Regions from separate parts of the Arthrobacter sp. B1I2 genome, predicted to be linked through region 1. Evidence: riboswitches for the same ligand, from Rfam matches in the RefSeq annotation. Region 1 holds a riboswitch; the other holds the start of a gene.
The links. Region 1 has a riboswitch for cyclic di-AMP ahead of QFZ57_RS14100 (LysM peptidoglycan-binding domain-containing protein). Riboswitches for the same ligand answer to the same signal wherever they lie in the genome.
Positions count from the first base shown of each region.

Region 2: it holds a riboswitch for cyclic di-AMP, as region 1 does, so the genes downstream of both, QFZ57_RS00765 (C40 family peptidase) here and QFZ57_RS14100 (LysM peptidoglycan-binding domain-containing protein) in region 1, are expected to answer to the same signal.

Region 1 is NZ_JAUSYC010000001.1:3,018,628-3,028,505, reverse strand. It holds gene QFZ57_RS14145 (endonuclease/exonuclease/phosphatase family protein) at 1-154, shown strand, start outside; gene QFZ57_RS14140 (glycosyltransferase) at 181-1,962, opposite strand; gene QFZ57_RS14135 (NUDIX domain-containing protein) at 2,396-2,911, opposite strand; gene QFZ57_RS14130 (DUF1918 domain-containing protein) at 2,975-3,166, opposite strand; gene QFZ57_RS14125 (metallophosphoesterase family protein) at 3,241-3,747, shown strand; gene QFZ57_RS14120 (glucose 1-dehydrogenase) at 3,919-4,812, shown strand; gene QFZ57_RS14115 (DUF1810 domain-containing protein) at 4,857-5,303, opposite strand; gene QFZ57_RS14110 (DNA alkylation repair protein) at 5,328-5,858, opposite strand; gene QFZ57_RS14105 (TraR/DksA family transcriptional regulator) at 5,855-6,214, opposite strand; cyclic di-AMP (ydaO/yuaA leader) riboswitch at 6,544-6,716, shown strand; gene QFZ57_RS14100 (LysM peptidoglycan-binding domain-containing protein) at 6,720-7,577, shown strand; gene QFZ57_RS14095 (protein adenylyltransferase SelO) at 7,686-9,155, opposite strand; gene QFZ57_RS14090 (ribonuclease Z) at 9,139-9,878, opposite strand, start outside.
Region 2 is NZ_JAUSYC010000001.1:159,706-169,583, forward strand. It holds gene QFZ57_RS00730 (alpha-mannosidase) at 1-2,717, opposite strand, end outside; gene fdhD (formate dehydrogenase accessory sulfurtransferase FdhD) at 2,844-3,722, opposite strand; gene QFZ57_RS00740 (molybdopterin molybdotransferase MoeA) at 3,773-5,257, opposite strand; gene QFZ57_RS00745 (DUF6457 domain-containing protein) at 5,254-5,550, opposite strand; gene mobA (molybdenum cofactor guanylyltransferase) at 5,547-6,260, opposite strand; gene QFZ57_RS00755 (HNH endonuclease) at 6,311-6,811, opposite strand; gene QFZ57_RS00760 (NlpC/P60 family protein) at 7,078-7,851, opposite strand; gene QFZ57_RS00765 (C40 family peptidase) at 8,015-8,698, opposite strand; cyclic di-AMP (ydaO/yuaA leader) riboswitch at 8,769-8,947, opposite strand; gene QFZ57_RS00770 (M23 family metallopeptidase) at 9,076-9,878, opposite strand, start outside.

The DNA.
Region 1 (9,878 bases):
CAGGCGCACATACACGCGGTACAAGGTGTTCAAGGGCCATTTCGACTTCGCTACGTCACTGGGCCTGGACATTGCCAGCGTGGAAACGCTGCCGCGCGGAAATTCGGACCACCTGCCCATCCTGGTGACCGCAGAGTACGGCGAAGGCTACTAGCCCGCAGACAAGAGTGTTTCTCCTGCTTATGGCGGCGGCAACCGGTAGATACGCGCGTCGGTGTTGCTGAATACGAGCTCTACGCCGTCTTGGGCCCTAAGCCAGTCTTCCAGTTCGGTGGAGTTCCGTTCGGTGCTCTGCCCTTGGAGCTCGAGGCTTGCCTCTGTTGATCGCATGAGCAGCACGAAGGCACCGGCAGGGTTATGCCGGCCGTAGTTGTAGAAGACTGGGCCGCAGGTCGCTGCTGACAGGTCTCGTCGGCACAACTCGTCCATGGTCCGGTACCGGTGCTCCAGGTAGGCGTCGCTTCGCCATGGTGTGGGATGGGCAGCGGAAATGATTGCTGCTCCGTGAGGTGCGAGGCGCTCGACTTCGGCGACGGCGGCCGTCTCATTGTCGGTGAATATGTCGAATTTTGTGTTTCCGAACCTGCTGGTCGCGACCAGCACGGACAGCAACAAGAAAGTGGGCACGAGGCCCAACACGGCCAGGAACGGAAGGCGTGTGCTGCCGTCCTTTGCCAGGAGGATCGAGGACGCCTGCAGGGCGATGAAGGGCAGCGCGAACAGCGAAACGCGGATGAGCATTTCTCCGCCGTATGACTGCATCGGGAAGACCAACAGTGGGGTGACTGCAAGGAGAACCACGCGGACGTCGAGGCGCTTTTTGCGCCAGTCGCGTACCGCCCCTGCCGCGGCGAGGCCCCACAGTACGAGGGTCAGGATCATTCGAACCTGCACCACGAGCGAGTGACCCGGGGTCCCAGTGACGCGGTCAAGGACATTAGCCGCAACCGCACCTTGGAATCCGGCGTCCTCGAGGGGCGGGTGTCCGGTGAGGTATGCACTTGCCGGGTAAATCAGCCAGAGCACAAGCACCACAGCGGTGATCAGGGGCAGCCTGCTGGTCCAGACACGCCCGCTCAGGTTGAGCGCGGTCATGGCAATGAGCATTACGAAGGGCGTCAACTGGTGGCTTGCGCAGATAACCGCGACAAGCAGGAGGGCGACCACGAACGCGCCCACCCGGTGCCCTGGCCGGCACTCCCGGGGCGACCGCCCTCGCCACCAAACCGCCAGATCGGCGGGCCGGAAGCCGCCGAAGGTGCCGGGGTGCGCGGCCAACGGGCCGACGAGCAGGGCGATCACAACGAGGTACAGGAAGAAGGCGAAAGCCTGGGGGGAGAGGTAGTCCTGGTCCTGCCAGTTACCGAGACAGAAAAGCCACAGCACAAGCCAGCGCCGCCGCGGATCAGCGGTCAAGGATCGCGTAAGCACCCCCAGGGCGGCGAGCCACAACCCCACGTTAAGCACCGGAGCCCACAGGGCTATGCTCACCGGTTCGAGACCGGTTGCCTTGATTACCGTGGCCAGGAGGGCAAAGAAGCCCGGCCAATTGAAGTACGCATCAATTTTCGGATCTACTACCTGTGTGCTCGACAGAGCGTCGGCGATTCCAAGGTGTCCGAACGCTACTTCGCCCCGGGGTATGTCGGTTACAAACGCCGCGGTCCCAAATAGCTCCACCACGAGCACCCCGAGGAGCCACGCCATGACTGCGCGGCTCACCGGGCTCCCCGCATTCCCCCGCAGCGCCACGACGAAGGTGATATTAAGTAGCACGAGCCCTATCCAGTACGGGTAGGGCAGTACGGCGACGTGGCCGAGGTCGCTGTTCACGGGGACGGCCACGGTGGAGGCCGCCGCTACAGTGAGCACCAACGACACGAGACCTGCCAGCGCGAACCCCACATCGCGGGGCCTCACGCGTCCCTCGTTGCGGCCGGGGGCATCCACCACACCGATCATGGTGTCTCCTGATTGGGCCGCCGGAGCATGGCCGGGATCCGGGCCCCTGCCGGAACTCTGCCCGGCAGTGCGCCTGGTCTTGATGTTGCACCCGGTGACACGAGAGGAATAGACAACTGGCTCACCAACCTTGCTTCGTTGCACGGATTCATGTTCAGCCAACGGGACGTGCCCCGGAAACGCGACACATCAGAGCTACTACGGTGGGTTGCCCGGTCACCTGCCCAGCAATTCAGCATCCTCGACTTCGCCGTAGCTTGGAGCATCCGGCGTGCACATGCCGGCAGCACCAGTAGGGGGTACCTAATTCCGCGCCGGACATACCTTGAATTGCGACGCGCACTGGCTGCTGTCCTGCATGGAACTGCTCCCCGGAAGTACGAACTGATTCTTCAGTCCACTTTTCAGGGAGCAGTTCAAAACAAGGGCCGGCTTACCAGGGCTCGTCGGTGTCCAGCCGTGCCACCAGGTCCGGCCAGGATGCCGCGAACCCCGGGTGGAGCTCCAGGGAGTCCACCTCAGCCACCGGAATCCAGAGCAGCGCGATGCTTTCAGGATCGCTGATGACAGGCTCGAAGGATTCGCGCACGCGCACTACCACGGTGGTGTAGGACCAGTAGCCGTGGTCCAGGACCGAGGTGAACAGCACTTCCACGCTTTCCGGCGGGACGGCAGCCTCCTCGTGGGCTTCGCGGAGCGCGCCGTCAATTGGTTCCTCGCCCTCATGGAGTGCCCCGCCGGGCAGCCCCCACGTTCCGCCGTTGTGGCTCCACACGGCGCGGTGCTGCAGCAGCACGCCCTTGGCGGGGTCGTAGGCCAGGACGCCGGCCGCGCCGAACCTGCCCCAGTACCGGCCGCGCTCCCCTTCCACCCAGGCGTCGCCCGGGTCCCGGGGACCGGTGCGTGGCGGCGGAGTGGAGGACGTGCTGGCGGACGGAAAGAAATCCATTGCCCCAGTCTGACAGGTGAAGCGCCGGCAGGTGAAGCGGCGGGGGGCATTCCCGCCGGGCCGTCAGGTCCTGGGTCCGTGGTCGACGGCGAAATCACCGCCGGGATACATGACGGTTTCGTGCCCGTCGTCGAAGCGGACAAGGTAGGGCGGGCTTCCGCCCTGGCCGCGAACTTCCAGAATCACGCCGTGCCGGTCCGAAGACCCCACGGTCCTGCCGCGTACGACGATCCGGTCGCCTTGGGCTGCCTCCATGGCAATCACCTCCGAGCCCCCAGATTACGGCCCACGGCTACACCGGAACAGGGCCCTATGGCAGGATGCCCGGTATGCCCTTGAACCTTGTCCTGGTTGCCGATACCCACGTGCCCAAACGCGCCGGGAGCCTGCCCGCCCAGGTGTGGCGCGCCGTCGACGATGCCGACGTGGTGTTCCACGCCGGCGACTGGGTGGAGGCGGGACTGCTGGACGAATTCGAGCGCCGGAGCAAGCGGCTCCTGGGCGTCCACGGCAACAATGACAGCCCGGAACTGCGCCGGCGCCTGCCCGAAACGGCCACGGTGGCCCTTGACGGTGTGCGCTTTGCCATGGTCCACGAGACCGGGCAGGCCAAGGGCCGCGAACTGCGGTGCGACGTGATGTACCCCGACGCCGATGTCCTGGTGTTCGGTCACAGCCATATCCCCTGGGACACGGTGACGCCGAACGGGCTGCGGCTGCTGAACCCGGGGTCCCCCACGGACCGGCGCCGCAAGCCGGCGTGCACCTTCATGGAGGCGGTGGTCGACGCCGGCCGGCTCGCGGAGGTCAGGCTGGTTGAGGTCCACCGCGACTGACCCCGCCAGGCGCTTGGCAGAACTCGCAGTCATTGCCTAGGCTAATAACCGTAAGCATGCTTACCTTTTTGCTGTAAATATGGCTTTACTGCCCTAATTGGCGCGATCGCAGTTTGCTTCACTATCCGGGGCGACGAACCAGCCCGTGTCCGCACGAACAGGAGGACCACCATGACTGACCAGTACACCTTCCGTAATCCCGTGACTGCCTACGAACAGATTTCCCCGCCCAAACAGCACCAGCCCGAGCCGGGGCTTGACGCCGAACTGGAGCCCAAGGCTGACCTGGGCGAAGAAACCTACCGCGGCACCGGCAGGCTGGAAGGCCGCCGGGCGATTGTCACCGGTGCGGACTCCGGCATTGGAGCTGCAACGGCGATTGCCTTTGCAAGGGAAGGCGCCGACGTCGTCCTTTCCTACCTGCCGCAGGAAGAAGAGGACGCCTCGCGCATCGCCGGGATCATTGAAGCGGCAGGCCGCAAGGCGGTCAAGGTGCCGGGTGACCTCAAGGACTCCGCAGTATGCCGGGACCTGGTGGACACGGCGGTTGCCGTCCTGGGCGGAGTGGACATCCTGGTCAACAACGCCGGGAAACAGGTGGCCCAGGAAGACCTGCAGGACATCACCGACGAGCAGTTCGACCACACCCTGAAGACGAACGTCTACGCGATGTTCTGGGTGACCAAGGCCGCCGTGCCGCATATGCCCCCGGGCTCGACCATCATTAACACCACGTCCATCCAGGCCTACAACCCGTCCCCCACCCTGGTGGACTACGCCACCACCAAGGCCAGCATCAACAACTTCACCAAGGGCCTGGCCCAGCAGCTGGCGCCCAAGGGTATCCGGGTGAACGCCGTGGCTCCCGGCCCCATTTGGACGCCCTTGCAGGTCAGCAGCGGCCAGCCAAAGGAGCAACTGCCGGAGTTCGGCCAGTCCACCCCGCTGGGCCGGGCAGGCCAGCCCGCCGAACTGGCCCCCGCCTACGTCTTCCTGGCGTCCCCGGAGTCAAGCTACGTGGTGGGCGAAACGCTGAACGTCAACGGCGGCAGCCCTACGCCCTAGCTGTCCCCACGCGGCAAGCGGCTGGCCCCCGGCGCGCCCGGAGGTCAGCCCGCTTCATCCTGGCCCGCCAGGAGTTCGTCGGTGGCAGGGTCGGGCTCGCCGTTAAAGAACTGGGCCAGGACTGTCTTGAACACTGTTTCTCCGGGTGCCGCCCGGAGAAACAGTGTCATGCAGGAGCGGAGTTTCTTTGCGTCGATGCCGCCAAAAATGTCCTCGGCCGACTGGTCGGCGTGGTTTGCAAGGACCACCGCGCACTCCAGCAGCCGCGGGCCCAGCACGTCGTGGTCCAGGTAGGCCCGGGCTTCAGCCAGTGAGGAGATGGCGTACTTACGCGACATGGCACTCCGTCCCAGCCCGGCGACCTGCGGGAAGATGAACCACATCCAGTGCCCGGCCTTCCTGCCGACCTGCAGCTCCCCCAACGCCTGCTCATAGGTTCCGCCTGTGTTTTGGGCGGCAACAAAGCGCTCAAGATCAAACGGCTCGTTCATGTGGGTCTCCTTGCTTGGTCCGTTTTACGGGGTCAATTCCTTCGTAAGGGCAACAGCCGCCGCCTGCAGCTGGGGGTCCGGGTCCTGCCGCCACCGTGCCAGCACAATGCCGGCCCGCCGCCGCTCACGCTCCCCCATCCCCGCCAGCAGGGGCACCAGGACATCGGTGAGCAGGGGGTCGGTCAGATCCGCTGCCTGGGCTGTGCGGAGGAAGCCTTCCAAACGGGTCAGGTCCGAGTGTTGGAGCAGCCGTACCCGGGACTGCAGCAGCACCACGGCAGCCAGCCGGCGCTCGAAAACAGGACGGGAGCCTGGCCTCGGCTGTCCCCACAGGGCGGAGGCCAGCATGACGGTTCCGTCGCGGTCCAGGTCCTTGAACTTGCGCAGGACGTCGCGTACCGTTCCGCGAACGGCGCCCACGGAGGAACCATAAGAGGCCAGCGCGCCGCCCAGCCGGTTTCCGACGTCGTCCGCCCGGTACCAGGCGCCCTCATTCTGAAGGGTCCGGTCAACGAAATCCGCTGCGGCGGACACGACGTCCGCCGTATCCGTCACCGCGCACGCCCCGAGGAGGCGTGATGGATACAAAACGGCGTCCACGGCCGCGCTTCCAGCCTGCCCTCGGCGATGGGTTCCCCGCACACGGCGCAGGATCCATAGGTTCCACCGGCCAGCCGTGCCAGCGCCGCCTCAATCTGGTCCAGCCCGGCCGAACTTTGCTGCAGGAGCGCCGACGCCTGCGAGAGTTCGAAGGCGATCGTGGCGCCTTCCGGATCGTGTTCGTCGTCGACATTGGAGTCCTGGCGGGCCGAATTCGCTGCGTCGATGTCGGCCCGCAGGGCCGGCAACAGTGCCGCCCGTCGCGCCCGCTCCTCTTCGAGCAGCGCACGGAACCGGTCGAAATCTGGCATGGGGACAGCCTAGCGCGTCAGCCAATACCATCGGGCCCCTGACCAAAGATGCCCCGGTTGGTCACGAACAGGGGCAATGTGCCTGGAGCGTACCTTCGGATTCGAGGCTGAAGGAGGCGGCCGTGTCCGCGTTGTTACCGTTGCCGGGTTCTTTGCCCATCACCCGAGGTCGTCCTGGGAATTACCGTTACATCCAGACGTTTGCGGAATTGAGAGGCGAAGCTCGTATGTTATCCAAATGTGACAATGGCAGTGCAGGTGGGTTATTGTCTTCTGGTGTCCCTCTCAGTCGGGACATTCCCATCAGTATGCCGAGCCCTGCCACTGATCATGGGATTCAACCGCTTTCCAGCTGGCAGGGACGGGGGAACCAAGTTTCCACGGCCACTTGTGGCCTTGGGGTTAAGTCGTTAGCGCTTCCATTCTTCGCGGAGCCGCTTCCGGCCGGGTATCTCCAGCCCGAACCCGACAGCTCACCCCGCAGGCATGGGAGAGGCGATCAACCGTGTCAAAAATTTCCATTTCTGCCCGTCACCGCGCGACTCCGGCCCGCTCCATTGTGCTCGAGGGCCTCGCCGCAACAGCCAAGTCCCAGGCCCGGTCGCTGGGCCGCCCGGCGCTCGCCGTTGCTGCAGCGTCCGGCATTGCCTTTGGCGTCGGCGCCCCGGCCCACGCCGGTGTAACCGGTCCGGACACCACTGAGAACACCAGCGTCCAGGCATACTCCGCACCTGCCGCCCCGGCAGCAGCCCCCGCAGCGGCAGCAGGCAACATCCACACCGTCGTTTCCGGTGACACCCTCGGCGCCATCGCGGCTGCCCACGGCGTCAGCCTCAACGACGTCCTGTCCGCCAATGGCCTGGGACTGTCCTCGGTGATCTTCCCCGGCGACCAGATCCAGATCCCGGGCGCAGGCTACACGGCGGCACCGGCAGCAGCGCCGGCACCGGCCCCTGCAGCTGCACCTGTCCAGGCTGCAGCCGCCACCGCGCCGGCAAACACCGGCATGAACATGTCCTACGCTTCCGCCACCCCGGTGGCAGCCGCCACCGGCACGGGCACCGGTGCCGCCATCCTGGCATCCGCTTACGGCCAGGTCGGCGTGAACCAGGACTGCACCGCCATGGTTGAGAAGGCACTGCGCTCCGTCGGCAAGAGCGTCGGCGACCTTGCCCCCACCCAGTTCTTCCAGTACGGAGCAGTCGTCGGCGCTCCCGCCCCCGGCGACCTGATCATCACCTCCGGCCACGTGGGCGTTTACGCCGGCGACGGCAAGGTTGTCAGCGGCGGCGTCAACGGCTACAGCACGGAGGTTCACTCCATCAGCTGGCTCGGCGGCTACTCCGCGGTTCGCGTGGCCTAGTCTTCGCGACGCTTCGCCACAGCGAAGCTGGCTTCAAACAGGAGGGCGGCAGCCGGGTATCCCGGCCGCCGCCCTCCTGTCGTTCTGTCACCCGGAGGCCGGAAGCCGTCAGGTCCCGCAGAAAGTCATGTAGTTGCCGAAATCTTCGGGGGCGCCTTCCGCGTAGCGCTCCAGCCCCGGCCGCTCGGTAAAGGGCTCCCCGACCGCCTCCAGCAGCTGCTGCACAGGAGCCAGATTTCCTTCAGTGGCTGCGGACAGTGCCTCCTCCAGGAGGTGGTTGCGGGGGATATAGGCCGGATTAACGCTGTCCATCAGCACCGCGTCGGGTTTCATGGCCTGCCACCGCTCAGCCCAGGCGTCGAATGCGGCCAGGTCAAGAACCATACCGCGCACGGGGCGGAGGTCGCCCCGGGCCGCCTTGCCGAGGTTCCGGAAGAACAAGGTGTAGTCCACCGGGCCGTCCTTCAGAATGGCGATGGCATCGTCCACCAGGCCGGACGCGGCGGCGTCGTTACTTTCCGCATTGATTACCAGGCCGAGCTTGGTTTTCATGCCGCTGGACCATGCCCTGCTGTATTGTCCGCGGAACTGTCCCAGCACCTCCACCGCGGGGGCAACCGCCTTCTCCTGGTCCGCGTCGATGAGCGGCAGCATCGCCTCCGCGAGCCGGGCAAGGTTCCATTCGGCAAGCACCGGCTGGTTGGCGTAGGCGTACCGTCCGCTGACATCGATGGAGCTGTAGACGGCGGCGGGATTGAACGCATCCATGAACGCGCAGGGGCCGTAGTCGATTGTTTCCCCTGAAATGGTCATGTTGTCCGTATTCATGACCCCGTGCACAAACCCCACCAGCATCCAGCGTGCCACCAGCGCGGCCTGGGCGGAGACGACGGAACCGAAGAGGGCCAGGTACGGATTTTCGGCTTCGGCGGCGTGCGGATAGTGCCGGCTGATGGCGTGGTCCGCCAACCGCTTCAGGAGGTCCATGTTTTCCGTGGCCCGAGCGTACTGGAAGCTGCCAACGCGCAGGTGGCTGCCAGCCACCCGTGTCAGCACGGCGCCGGGCAGCATGCCATCCCGGCGGACCTGCCGTCCGGTTGCCACGACGGCGAGCGAGCGGGTGGTGGGAATGTGCAGGGCGTGCATGGCCTCACTGACCAGGTACTCGCGCAGCATGGGTCCGACGACGGCGCGGCCGTCCCCTGCGCGGGCGAAAGGCGTGCGTCCCGAGCCTTTAAGATGGACGTCGAGGAGGCGGCCGCTTTGGTCCGTAACCTCGCCGAGCAGCAGGGCACGTCCGTCGCCGAGCAGCGGCGAGTAGCCGCCAAACTGGTGGCCTGCGTATGCCTGCGCCACAGGGGTGGCGCCTTCGGGGACGTGGTTACCCACCAGGAGCCGCACCCCTTCGGGACTGCGCAGGTACTGCGGATCAAGGCCCAGGTCGTATGCGAGCTTCTCGTTCAGGACCAGGAGTTCGGGGCTGGGGGCTTCCTCGGCCTGCCAGGGAACAGCGAGTTCCGCCAGTTCCCGCGCGAACCGGCCGTCGAAATTGACCGTGGATTCAGCTGCTGCCGTCATGGTTTAACCCTATCGCTGTAGTTTCGCCTGATGTTTCCCGCACCGGATGCCGGCGGCGTGGAACGGCAATGCGCTGCAGGTCCTCGGCGGCGATGACCGTGGTTTCCGGAGCCCTGGCCCGCGCCTGCAGCGCGAGCAGGGAAACGTCGTCGCCGTACCGTGATGAGAAGTGGGTGAGCACGAGGGTTCGGGTCTTTCCGGACGCCGCAAGTTCCCCGGCCTGCCCGGCGGTCAGGTGCAGGTACTGCTGCGCCAGCCCGCCGTCGTCGTCACTGAATGTTGATTCGGTGACCAGCAGATCGGTGCCGGCTGCCAGTTCTTCGGCACCGGCGCACGGTGCGGTGTCCATGATGATGGCAAAACGCTGGCCCGGCCTGGGAATGCTCACCTCTTCCAGCCTGGCCGCCCCGAGGACGCCTTCGCGCTGCAGCCGGCCGACATCGGGCCCTCGGATTCCTGCCGCCCGCAGTCGCTCCGGCAGGAAAGTGCGGCCGTCGGGCTCGGTAAGCAGGTAGCCGTACGTTTCGATGCGGTGTTTCAGGGGGCGCACATCCAGGCCCTCGGCGATGGGGCCGCCGCTGCCGTGCGGGTGCAGCCTCAAGTCGATACCAGGCGAACTGACAGCCACCAGTGCGCGGACCACATCGCCTCCGGACGCCGGATAATGCAGGTGGACCGGATGCTGCACGCCGTCCAGTGCCATGCGGGAGAGGACTCCGGGAA
Region 2 (9,878 bases), 2.9 Mb from region 1:
CGGTACCCCTCCTGGACGGCGTCGGCAATATCAGCACCAGGGCGGATGGTCACCGTCAGCTCCTGGCGTCCCCGGTCGGCGTCGGGGTCGGGGAACTTCGGAGCCCGCAGCAGGGACAGGCGCACCTGGGTGGTGGTCCCGCCGTCGGATTCCCTGATACTCCGGCCCACGTCATGGCCGTAGGTGGATGAGTTGGCCACTGCCACCCCATAGCCGGGTTCGCCCACGTGGATCCACCGATGGGCGCAGATTTCGAACTTCGCGGCCTCCCACGAGGTGTTGGTGTGGGTCGGCCGGAAGACGTGGCCGAACTGCGTTTCGGCGGCCGACCGGTCTGCCCGCACGTCCAGGGCAAAGCCGAGCTTCAGCAGCTTTTCGCGCTCCTGCCAGTCCACCGAGGTGGTGATTTCCAATGATGGGCTGCCGGGGGCCAGCGAGATGCGTTGGCTCAGCCGCGAGTGGCCTGCCAGCCGCTCCACCGCCACGACGGCGCTGCCGCCGTCAGTGACCGTGTGGACCGACTCCGCCTGGACCAGCGGCGTGACATTGCGCCGGTAGAACTCGTCAATGTCCCAGGCGTCCCACTCATTGGGAGTGTCCCGGTGCAGTTCCAGCAGGTTGCCACGCTGGCCTGGGGCGATGGCCTCGCGGCCACTGGCGTGGTCGCGCAGGGAGGCGAGGAGTCCGTCCGCGTCAATCACGGCCCGGATAATTCCGTTGTCCAGGATGAAGCCGCCGTCGTGCGGGGTGACCTGCGCCGGTTCCGGGAGCGCCAAGGGTTCGCCCGCGGCCAGCGCGGGAACCCCGTCCCTGGCGTGCGGGGCGGCGTTGAGCAGGAACTGCCGGTCGCCGGAGCCCAGCATGGCTGCAGCAGCCTGGCCGATGATTGCTTCAAGTGCGGTCTCAATGGCCTGGTAGTTCCGCTCAGCGTCCTGGTGGACCCAGGCAATGGAGCTGCCCGGCAGAATGTCATGGAACTGCTGCAGCAGCACCAGTTGCCAGAGTCGCCTGAGCTCGGCGGCCGGGTAGTCGAAAGCGCCGCCACTCCGGACAGCAGCTGTGGCGCACCACAGCTCCGCCTCACGCAGCAGGTGCTCGCTGCGCCGGTTGCCCTTCTTGGTGCGGGCCTGGCTGGTGTACGTGCCGCGGTGCAGTTCCAGGTACATCTCGCCCACCCAGACGGGCAGGGCCGGGTAGTCCTCCTCGGCCTGCCGGAAGAAACTCTCCGCGGAGCCAATCCTGACCCGGGGGGACCCTTCCAGGTCCGCCGTACGCGCCGCCGCCGCAAGCATTTCCCGGGTGGGGCCGCCGCCGCCGTCGCCGTAACCAAACGGCACCAGCGACACAGTGCCGCGGCCGTGGTCCCGGTAGTTGCGCTCGGCGTGGGCAAGGTCCCTGCCGCTGAGGTCAGAATTGTAGGTGTCCACCGGGGGGAAGTGGGTGAACAGCCGGGTGCCGTCGATCCCCTCCCAGTTGAACGTGTGGTGCGGCATCCTGTTGGTCTGGTTCCAGGAAATCTTCTGGGTGAGGAACCAGCGGCTGCCTGCGGCTTTCACGATCTGGGGCAGGGCAGCGCTGTAGCCAAATGAGTCCGGCAGCCATGCCTCCCTGCACTCAATGCCGAATTCCGCCAGGAAGAAGCCCTTGCCCTCCACGAACTGACGCGCCATGGCTTCGCCGCCGGGCATGTTGGTATCCGATTCCACCCACATGCCGCCAACCGGCACGAACTGGCCTGCCCGCACCTTTTCGCGGATCCGGCTGAACAGCTCCGGGTACAGCTCCTTGATCCAGGCCAGCTGCTGTGCCGAGGAACAGGAGAAGACAAAGTGTGGATCTTCATCCATCAGGGCCACCACATTGGCGAAGGTCCTGGCGCATTTGCGGATGGTTTCCCTGACCGGCCAAAGCCAGGCGGAGTCAATGTGCGCGTGCCCCGTGGCAACCAGCTGGTGCGCGGACGCATACGCGGGGCGGGCGAGGACTTCAGCGAGCGCGTGCCGTCCGTCCGGCGCGGTACCGGCAACGTCGTCAGGGTCCATCACGTCCATCATGCGTTCAAGGGCCCGGAGGATCTCGTGCCGGCGGGGAAGCTCCAGCGGAAGCTGTTCCATGAGGCCGGCCAGGGTCCAGATGTCCTGCTGGAGTTCCCACACGCACTGGTTGAGTTCAGCGATCGCGATGCTTCCCAGCCGGTACTGCGGCGCTCCCCCGGCGGTCGCCTTGTCGCCCAGCGGCGTGGGGGCGAAGGTCCAGCCCTGCGCCATGTCCGGATTCGCCGCGGCCTCGACGTAGAAGTCCACCGCCATGCCGCCGCCCAATAGCTTCAACGGGATGTACTGGTTGCGGGGTGAAATGGCCTTGATGATGCTGCCGTCAGGCCGCCAGGCAATGCCCTCGCACTGGAACCCGGGCGCTTCGGTGGTGAACCCCAGATCCACCACCACCTCCACCGCAGTGTCCGGGCCGCCGCCCCAGGATTCCGGCACCTCCCCTTGCAGCCGCAGCCAGGTAGTGCCCCAGGGCCGGCCCCAGGCGGCGCCGTGCTCCTGCGGCTGGAACTCCTGCCGCATCGCTTCAAGCGCGGGGACCGGTTCGCCGGGGACTTCCCAGCTGCTCAGGGCAAGGGGGACTGTCCTGCTGTACACGGCAGGTGCGATGCGCTCGCGCACAAACCTTGCCAGGCGGACTTCCGTGATGGTCCGGTCGTCATGCAATATGAATCCTCTTTAGGCTCGGGACTGGATCATCGGGTCCATTCGATGGACAAATCTACCCGCCCGGCAGCACGGCAACCAACCCCCGTTGCAAAGCGGGTGCCGCCTATGCCCGGCGTGGGGACCCTACGCACTGGGCACGGCAGGTACGGGCCTCAGGATCCTGGAGTCCCCGGCGTAGACATTGAAACTGGTACCCCGGCTGAAGCCCGCCACGGTCAGCCCGTTCGCTTCGGCCAGTTCCACAGCCAGGCTTGAAGGGGCACTGACGGCGGCCAGGACGGGAATTCCCGCGAGGGAGGCTTTCTGCACCAGCTCGAAGGACGCCCTGCCGGACACCTGGAGGACAGTTCCGGTCAGCGGCAGGAGGCCTTCGCGCAGCGCCCAGCCCACAACCTTGTCCACGGCATTGTGCCGCCCAACATCCTCGCGGAGGCACAGGAGGCGTGGCTCGCCGTCGTCCTCAATCCTGAACAGGCCCGCCGCGTGAACTCCCCCGGTGTCCTCGAAGACACGCTGCGACTTCCGCAGCAACGCGGGCAGGGAGGCCAGGACTTTTGCATCCACCGTCAGCGGGTCCGCCTTCGGGCTGAAGTGGGAGGACTTCCGGACCGCTTCGATCGAGTCAGTTCCACAGATGCCGCAGGAGCTGGACGTGTAGACCCTGCGACCTGTGTCGGGAAGTGGGACGTCCGGCCGCAGCTGGGCCTCCACCACGTTGAATGTCTGGACGCCGTTCTCGTCCTCGCCGGCGCAGAAGCGCAGCGACACCAGCTGTTCGGGGGCCCAGATGACCCCCTCGGACACCAGGAACCCGGCCACCAGGTCAAAGTCGTCCCCGGGCGTGCGCATGGTGACTGAGTAGGAGAGCCTGCCCAGCCGGATTTCCAGCGGTTCCTCCACGGCGAGGACGTCTTCGCGGTGGCGGACCGGGTACTCCAGGGCTCCCGGCGAACCGTCCAGGACATACTTGTGCACCTTGCGGCGCTGGGTTACGCGTCCCATGTTCCACCCTGCCTGTTCATTACTCCATCATGGCACCAAGAGGACCTGGCTCAGCCCAGGAGTGCACTCCAGTCCACGGGCCCACTGGCTGCCGGTTTGCCCTTGGGCTGGCCGCCCCGGACGTTGCTTCGCGGTTTGGGTTTGGCCGGACCCTCCTGGGCGCGCGGTATGGGCGGCCCCCAAGGCAGGGCGAACGCGTGCACCGGCTCGCCCAGCTGCACGCCGTGCGGCGGCACCACCAGCACTCCGTCAGCAGCGGCCAGCCCGCGCATCATCCCGGGGCCCGTATGCTGCGCCGGGGATGCCATGCCGTACAGCAGCCGGAACGGCATCAGCCGGGTACGGCCGGGGTCCGGCTCGATCATGGTCCCGCACGGCACCTCCTCCACCGCCGGAATGCCGCGGTGCCCCAACGCCGCCAGCAGCGGGGCACCCACGGTGGACAGCGCCATCATGGCCGCCAGCGGGTTGCCGGGAAGGCCCAGGACGAAGCGGCCATCCGGCAGTTCGGCCAGAACCACGGGATGGCCCGGCCGCATGGCCACGCCGTCAATGATGAGCCGGCCGCCGAGGTCAGCCACCGCCCGCCGGAGGTGGTCCGTTCCCGAGCGTCCGGTACCCCCGGTGGTAATGACGACGTCGGCCGGCAGGTCCGGCGCGTCCGGGAGCACGTCTTCGAGCGCGGCCAGCCATTCGGCATAGGAGTCCCCGATCCGCTGCTGCCCTCCGGGAATGCCGCCCAGCATGCCCACGACGTCCGGCAGCTGCGGGCCGAAGGTGTCGCGCACCTGGCCGGGGGCCGGCGTGCCGTGTTCCACTACCTCGGACCCGGTCAGCACCAGGCGCACCACAGGCTTTCCCTGGACCTGCAGTTCGTCGTAGCCTGCCAGCGCAGCCAATGCCAGATGTGCCGGATTGAGCTCCACCCCCGCCTTGACCAGGATGTCCCCTTCCAGGGCTTCCTCCCCGGCCTTGCGGATGTGTTCTCCCGCGCGGGGCTCGCCGGGGCGCGCCTTGCCTCCGGTCAGCAGGACGGGGAGGCCCTCATCGTCCCGGCCAAGGACAGCACTCTCGGTACGAAGAACTGCCTTGCCGCCGGCGGGGATCAGGCCGCCCGTGGCGATGGGGCTGGCCTGGTGCGGCGCCAACCGGGTTCCGGGCTCCACCGGGATCCAGGGGCCGCTTCCGTTGACCACCCAGCCGTCCATGGCGGAGGAGGCATAGTGGGGCATGTCCTGAAGGGCCACGATGTCCCGGTCGAGTTTGCGGCCCAAGGCTATCCGGAGTGCCACCGGACCGGGAGGAATCGGGGTGGCTGCATCAAACGCCGCCTGCCGGGCTTCTACCCAGGTGTGGGCCAGATGGTGAGGGGCAGCATGCCCTTCTTCAGTTCTGTCCGGTTCAGCTGTGCCCGGTTTAGATGTGCCGGGTTCAGACGGGCCCGGTTCAGATATGCCGGGTTCCGTTGTGTCTGCACCCGCCCCCGCTTGACTGCCTGGCGGCACCTCAGGATCGCTTTGGGGTTCTGCAGTCATTCGCCGGGAGTCCCGGCGGCGGCTTCGGCGTCGTAGTCTTTGGCCAAGGTACGGGCAACGGCCAGCGCCGCGTCCATGGATTCGGCGTCCATCTCCCTGCCGGGAGCGGCAGCGAGGCCCGCGGCGAAGCCGGCGATAAAAGTGGTGAGCGGCGCGGCCGGCCGGACAACGGCATGGGCCGCAACGCCTGCAAGCGCCAGCACCGCGTTGACGTCTATCTGGACATCCTCAAGCTTGTACGCCTGGAGCAGGGCCCTGCACCACTCCTCCAGCGTTTCGTCCTGGCTTTTCACGAATTGCCTCCCACGTTTGCTCCGCCCGAATGCCGGTCCTGGCTTCCACTCTGGTTCCCGGCGGCAACCCCCAGTGCGGCAGCGTCATCCCAGGTATCCACATCGGACGTGGACCCGGCGGGGACTGTGACAAGCTGCACGTCCAGATTAGCAAGGAGCGCCCTGACAGAGCCGTTGACCAATGCGTTGCGGGCAGCAAGATCGGCACACGCCTTTGTTAACTCAGCTGTGCGGTAAAAACCCAGCAGCGGCTGCGCCCTGGCATCTTCGGCGCGGGCCATGACGCCGCTGCAACGCCCAGCCGTGACCAGCGCCAGGGCATCCTGCAGCACTGCCACTGCCTGGGATGCCAGTGGCATGTCGCAGGCCAGAACCAGGGTGTACGGCGCCGGCGCCGGTCCGCCTCTTTCCACCAGTGCATCCACTCCGGCGGCAATGGCAGCCGCGGGGCCCGAGAAGTGCGGCTCCTCCCGGCAGGTCAGCACATTGGGAGGCAAGGTTGGCGGGGACAGCGCCTGTGAGGGCCGTGCTTCGCTTGCCAGCGGACCCATGTCTCCAACGACGACCGTCTGTCGGGCCCCGGCTGCGGCAGCGACGGCGCGTTCCAGGAGGGTTTGGCCCTGGAAGACCAGCGACTGCTTGGGTACGCCGCCCAGCCGCGATGACCTCCCCCCGGCCAGGATCAGCGCATCAAAGGCCTGCCTGTTCACGTGCACTCCCCCAGCCTAGCGGCCAGCACACCTGCCGGCGGCACCGCTTCTCAGGCAGCGCGCTCCGGAAGCAGGAACGGATCCCAGGCCGGCGTGGGCTTCTCCAGTTCTTTGATCTGCCAGATGGTTCCGTGCGGCGGCTCGGGCACGAACCGCAGGGTCCATCCCATCTCGGCGGGAGTATGGTCGCCCTTGACGTTGTTGCATCGCAGGCAGGCGGCCACCAGGTTCTCCCATGAATCGGCCCCGCCCCGCGATTTCGGGTGCACGTGGTCGATGGTGTGCGCCGCCTTGCCGCAGTAGGCGCATTTATGCCCGTCGCGTCGGAGCACGCCCCTGCGGCTCACGGCCGTGGAGTGGTTGTATCGGGGCCGGATGTAGCGGTTGAGGAGGATCACGGACGGGCGGCCCAGTACGTCGGTGGGGCCCACCACGGGGTCATCCCCTTCGGCCACCACGCTCGCTTTGCCCGTGAGCACAAGCACCAGCGCCCGGCGGAAAGTGATAACCGCCAGCGGTTCATATCCAGCATTCAGAACGAGAGTGCGCATGCACTTACCTCTTCACGGCCGCACCCGTCAGGGGCACGAGGGCCGGCTGCCCTCGGCATGTCCGGGCTATGGATCGACACCACAAGAGTAAACAAAGAAGTACAAAATCAGGTAATCGCCACCCGGAAGCGCTCTCCACAGCCGAACGCCCGGAGACACAACGCGGACGGCGCAGTCCGCTTAAGCGCGAAGGACCCCCGCCTCGATGGCGGGGGTCCTTCACAGCATCCTGCAGACTACGGCCGTTCAGGCCGGCACTCGAAAGCCTAGTTGACGCGGATGAAGACGGGGCCGGAACCGACGTTCGCGCTGAAGACCACGGTCTGGTTTCCGTTGTAGCCGCCGTGGACGGCCATGCCGTTTCCGGCGTAGACAGCAATGTGGGCCATGCCCGAGCCGCCGTCAGCGTAGTAGAGAAGGTCACCCGGCTGTGCTTCGGCTGCACTCACGGTGCGGCCCAGGGACAGGTAGCCGGCAGGCCAGTCATGGAAGTGGATGCCGACGGCGGCCAGGGAGTTGGTGACCAGCATGGTGCAGTCCTGCATGACACCAAGCTGCGCGTAGGCGGCGGAGAGGATTGCAGCGCCCTTGCCGCTGGCGGAAGCCTGGGCTGCGGGAGCGGCGGGAGCCGACGCGGTGGCAACCTTAGCCGTGACCTTGGGAGCAGCAACAGGCTGGGCGGCAGGAGCAGGCTCGGCTTCCTGCACTTCGACCTGGGGCTCAGGCTCGACGACGGGAGCCGGCGTGGTGGTCACGGCGGGCTTCTCGTAGCTGATGGCGATGGTGGATGCCGCGGAGATCGGGGCGTCGACGGCGGATTCAACTTCCAGCGCGGAGACCGGAGCGGAATCGCGCTTGACGTTGGCGTCTGCAGCGTTGGCCGCAATGCCGCTGGTCAGGACCAGGCCGGAAGCAGCAGCGATAACCGCGGCCTGGCGGCCCATGCCGCCTGCGTTGTCGCTGACAGCCTTGGCAATGACAGCGATCGAGTTGGTTTTGGTGGCCTCGGCGCGATGCCGTGCGGTGGCACGAGTCGTCATCAGTTCTCTCTTTCGTTTTTCCTTCGAACCGCTTGTAGGCATGCGAAGGGTGTTGGACGCGCCGGCATCTTGGGGGTACGCCGGCGCATCCCGAACGGGGATGTGGTTTCTAGCGAAGAAGCTTTGGGCAAAGAAAAAGCCCTTGGAGCGCGGAGCCCAAGAACTATTTGCTGTAGTGGTAGTACGACGAGGTACCGGTGGCTGCGGGCGAGTGGAGCAGCGTGCCCTGGGAGGGGTTGAGTGCGCTGATCATCATGCCGTTGCCGACGTAGATGCCGACGTGCGCGCCACCGTTCTGGACAACCAGGTCACCCGGCTGGGGGGCGGAGGTGGGAGTCATGATGCTCCACGCGTTGGTGCGGGGGATGCTGATGCCGGCCTGGGCGTAAACCCACTGCACAAACCCGGAGCAGTCCCAGCCCGTGACGGGGCTGGTGCCGCCCCATACGTAGGAGTGGCCGATACCGGTGTAGGCGAGGGCGGCAATGCCCGAGGTTGCCGCAGCGGACACGGTCTCTTCAGCCTTGGCAGCCGGAGACGCCTCCTGGCCTGCGACGGCCGTGGTGGCGCGGTTCGCCGATGCCGTGGACTGGGTACGCACCGGTTCCACCTTCGGAGCGGCAGTGGTCTTGACGACGGGACGCTCGAAGGACACCGTGGCCGTGGGGGCGGCGGTGACGGCGAGGGCCGTCTGGGCGGAACCGGACTCGGTGGACGCAGAGACACCAGCGGTGGTGTCAGCTGCAGTGGCCGGCAGTCCCATGCTCAGGATGAGGCCCGAAGCCGCTGCCATAACGGCAGCCTGGCGGCCTACGGTCCCGGCATTTGCACTGACGGCTTTGGACACGGCGTCCAGCGGGCTGGTGCGAACCGTTTGCGCACGGTGGCGCGCAGAATTATGGCGTGAAGACACGAAGGTAGCCTCTCCCAATGCCTGCGAGGTGAGCTGTCGGATTCGGATGGGAGTCACCCGGCCACACTGCTTCCTGGGAAGCTCGTGACTTAACCCCAAGGCCTTCTGAAATGAAGACCAAAATTGGTTCCCCCGCCCCTGCCAGACGATGAAATGCGAACGGACCTTGAGCGGTGGCAGAGTTAGGCAATCCGCACAAGAGCGTCAACTTCGGAAAAGTTGACGCGAGTTAGACGGTACAGCAGTTTTCGTTCAATGTCACATTCAGGTCACGGCGGGTTGCGGGAATCTGAGAGTGAGCAATCATTCGGTTACAGCCAGCCCATCGGATCGACCACTTCGCCGTTGACCTGCACCTCGAAGTGCAGGTGGCAGCCGGTGGAGGCACCGGTGGTGCCGCTCAGTGCCACAACGTCCCCGCGGGAGACGGTCTGGCCCACCTTGACGCTGAAGGATGAAAGGTGGTTGTACGTGGTCTCCAGCCCGTTGCCGTGGTCTATGACAACGCGGTTTCCGCCACCGAACTGGTGCCAGCCTGCGAAGGTCACCGTGCCTGTAGCGGCGGCCAGGACGGAGGTCCCGCACTGCGCCACGAAGTCCTGTCCCCGGTGGAAGTCGCCGGAGCCTCCGGTAATGGGACTCACCCGGTAACCGAAGGGGGACGCGGTGGCAAGGGATGCCAGCGGTGTGGCCAGGGTGCCGGCCGAAGCGGCGCGCGTGACGGAGCCGGCGGACTGGGCGCTCAGGAGCTGCTTCAGCTTCCCGTCCGGGTCGGCCTGGGTCACCACGGCGGAGCGGCTGAAGTCGACCTGGGCTCCGATATCAGCGGAGATCTGCGGCTGGGGGCTGACGGCGGAAGCTGCCAAGGGGGCGCTGCCGGCGGCGTCGGTCGCCATGACGGGACTCGTGGCGGGCACGGTAACCGTCAGCACCAGGCCCGTGGCGGCAAGGGCGATGCCGGCTTTTTGGCCGATGCCGCTGGCAGCGGCAAACTCCGTCATCTGCCGGAACGGACCCCGGCGGCGGCGCGCGTCACGATGCAGATCGCGGGGGCGCTCCGCTGCGACAACTTCGGCAAACCGGGGTGCCGAAGGGGGGCCCGCCGCGCGTCGGC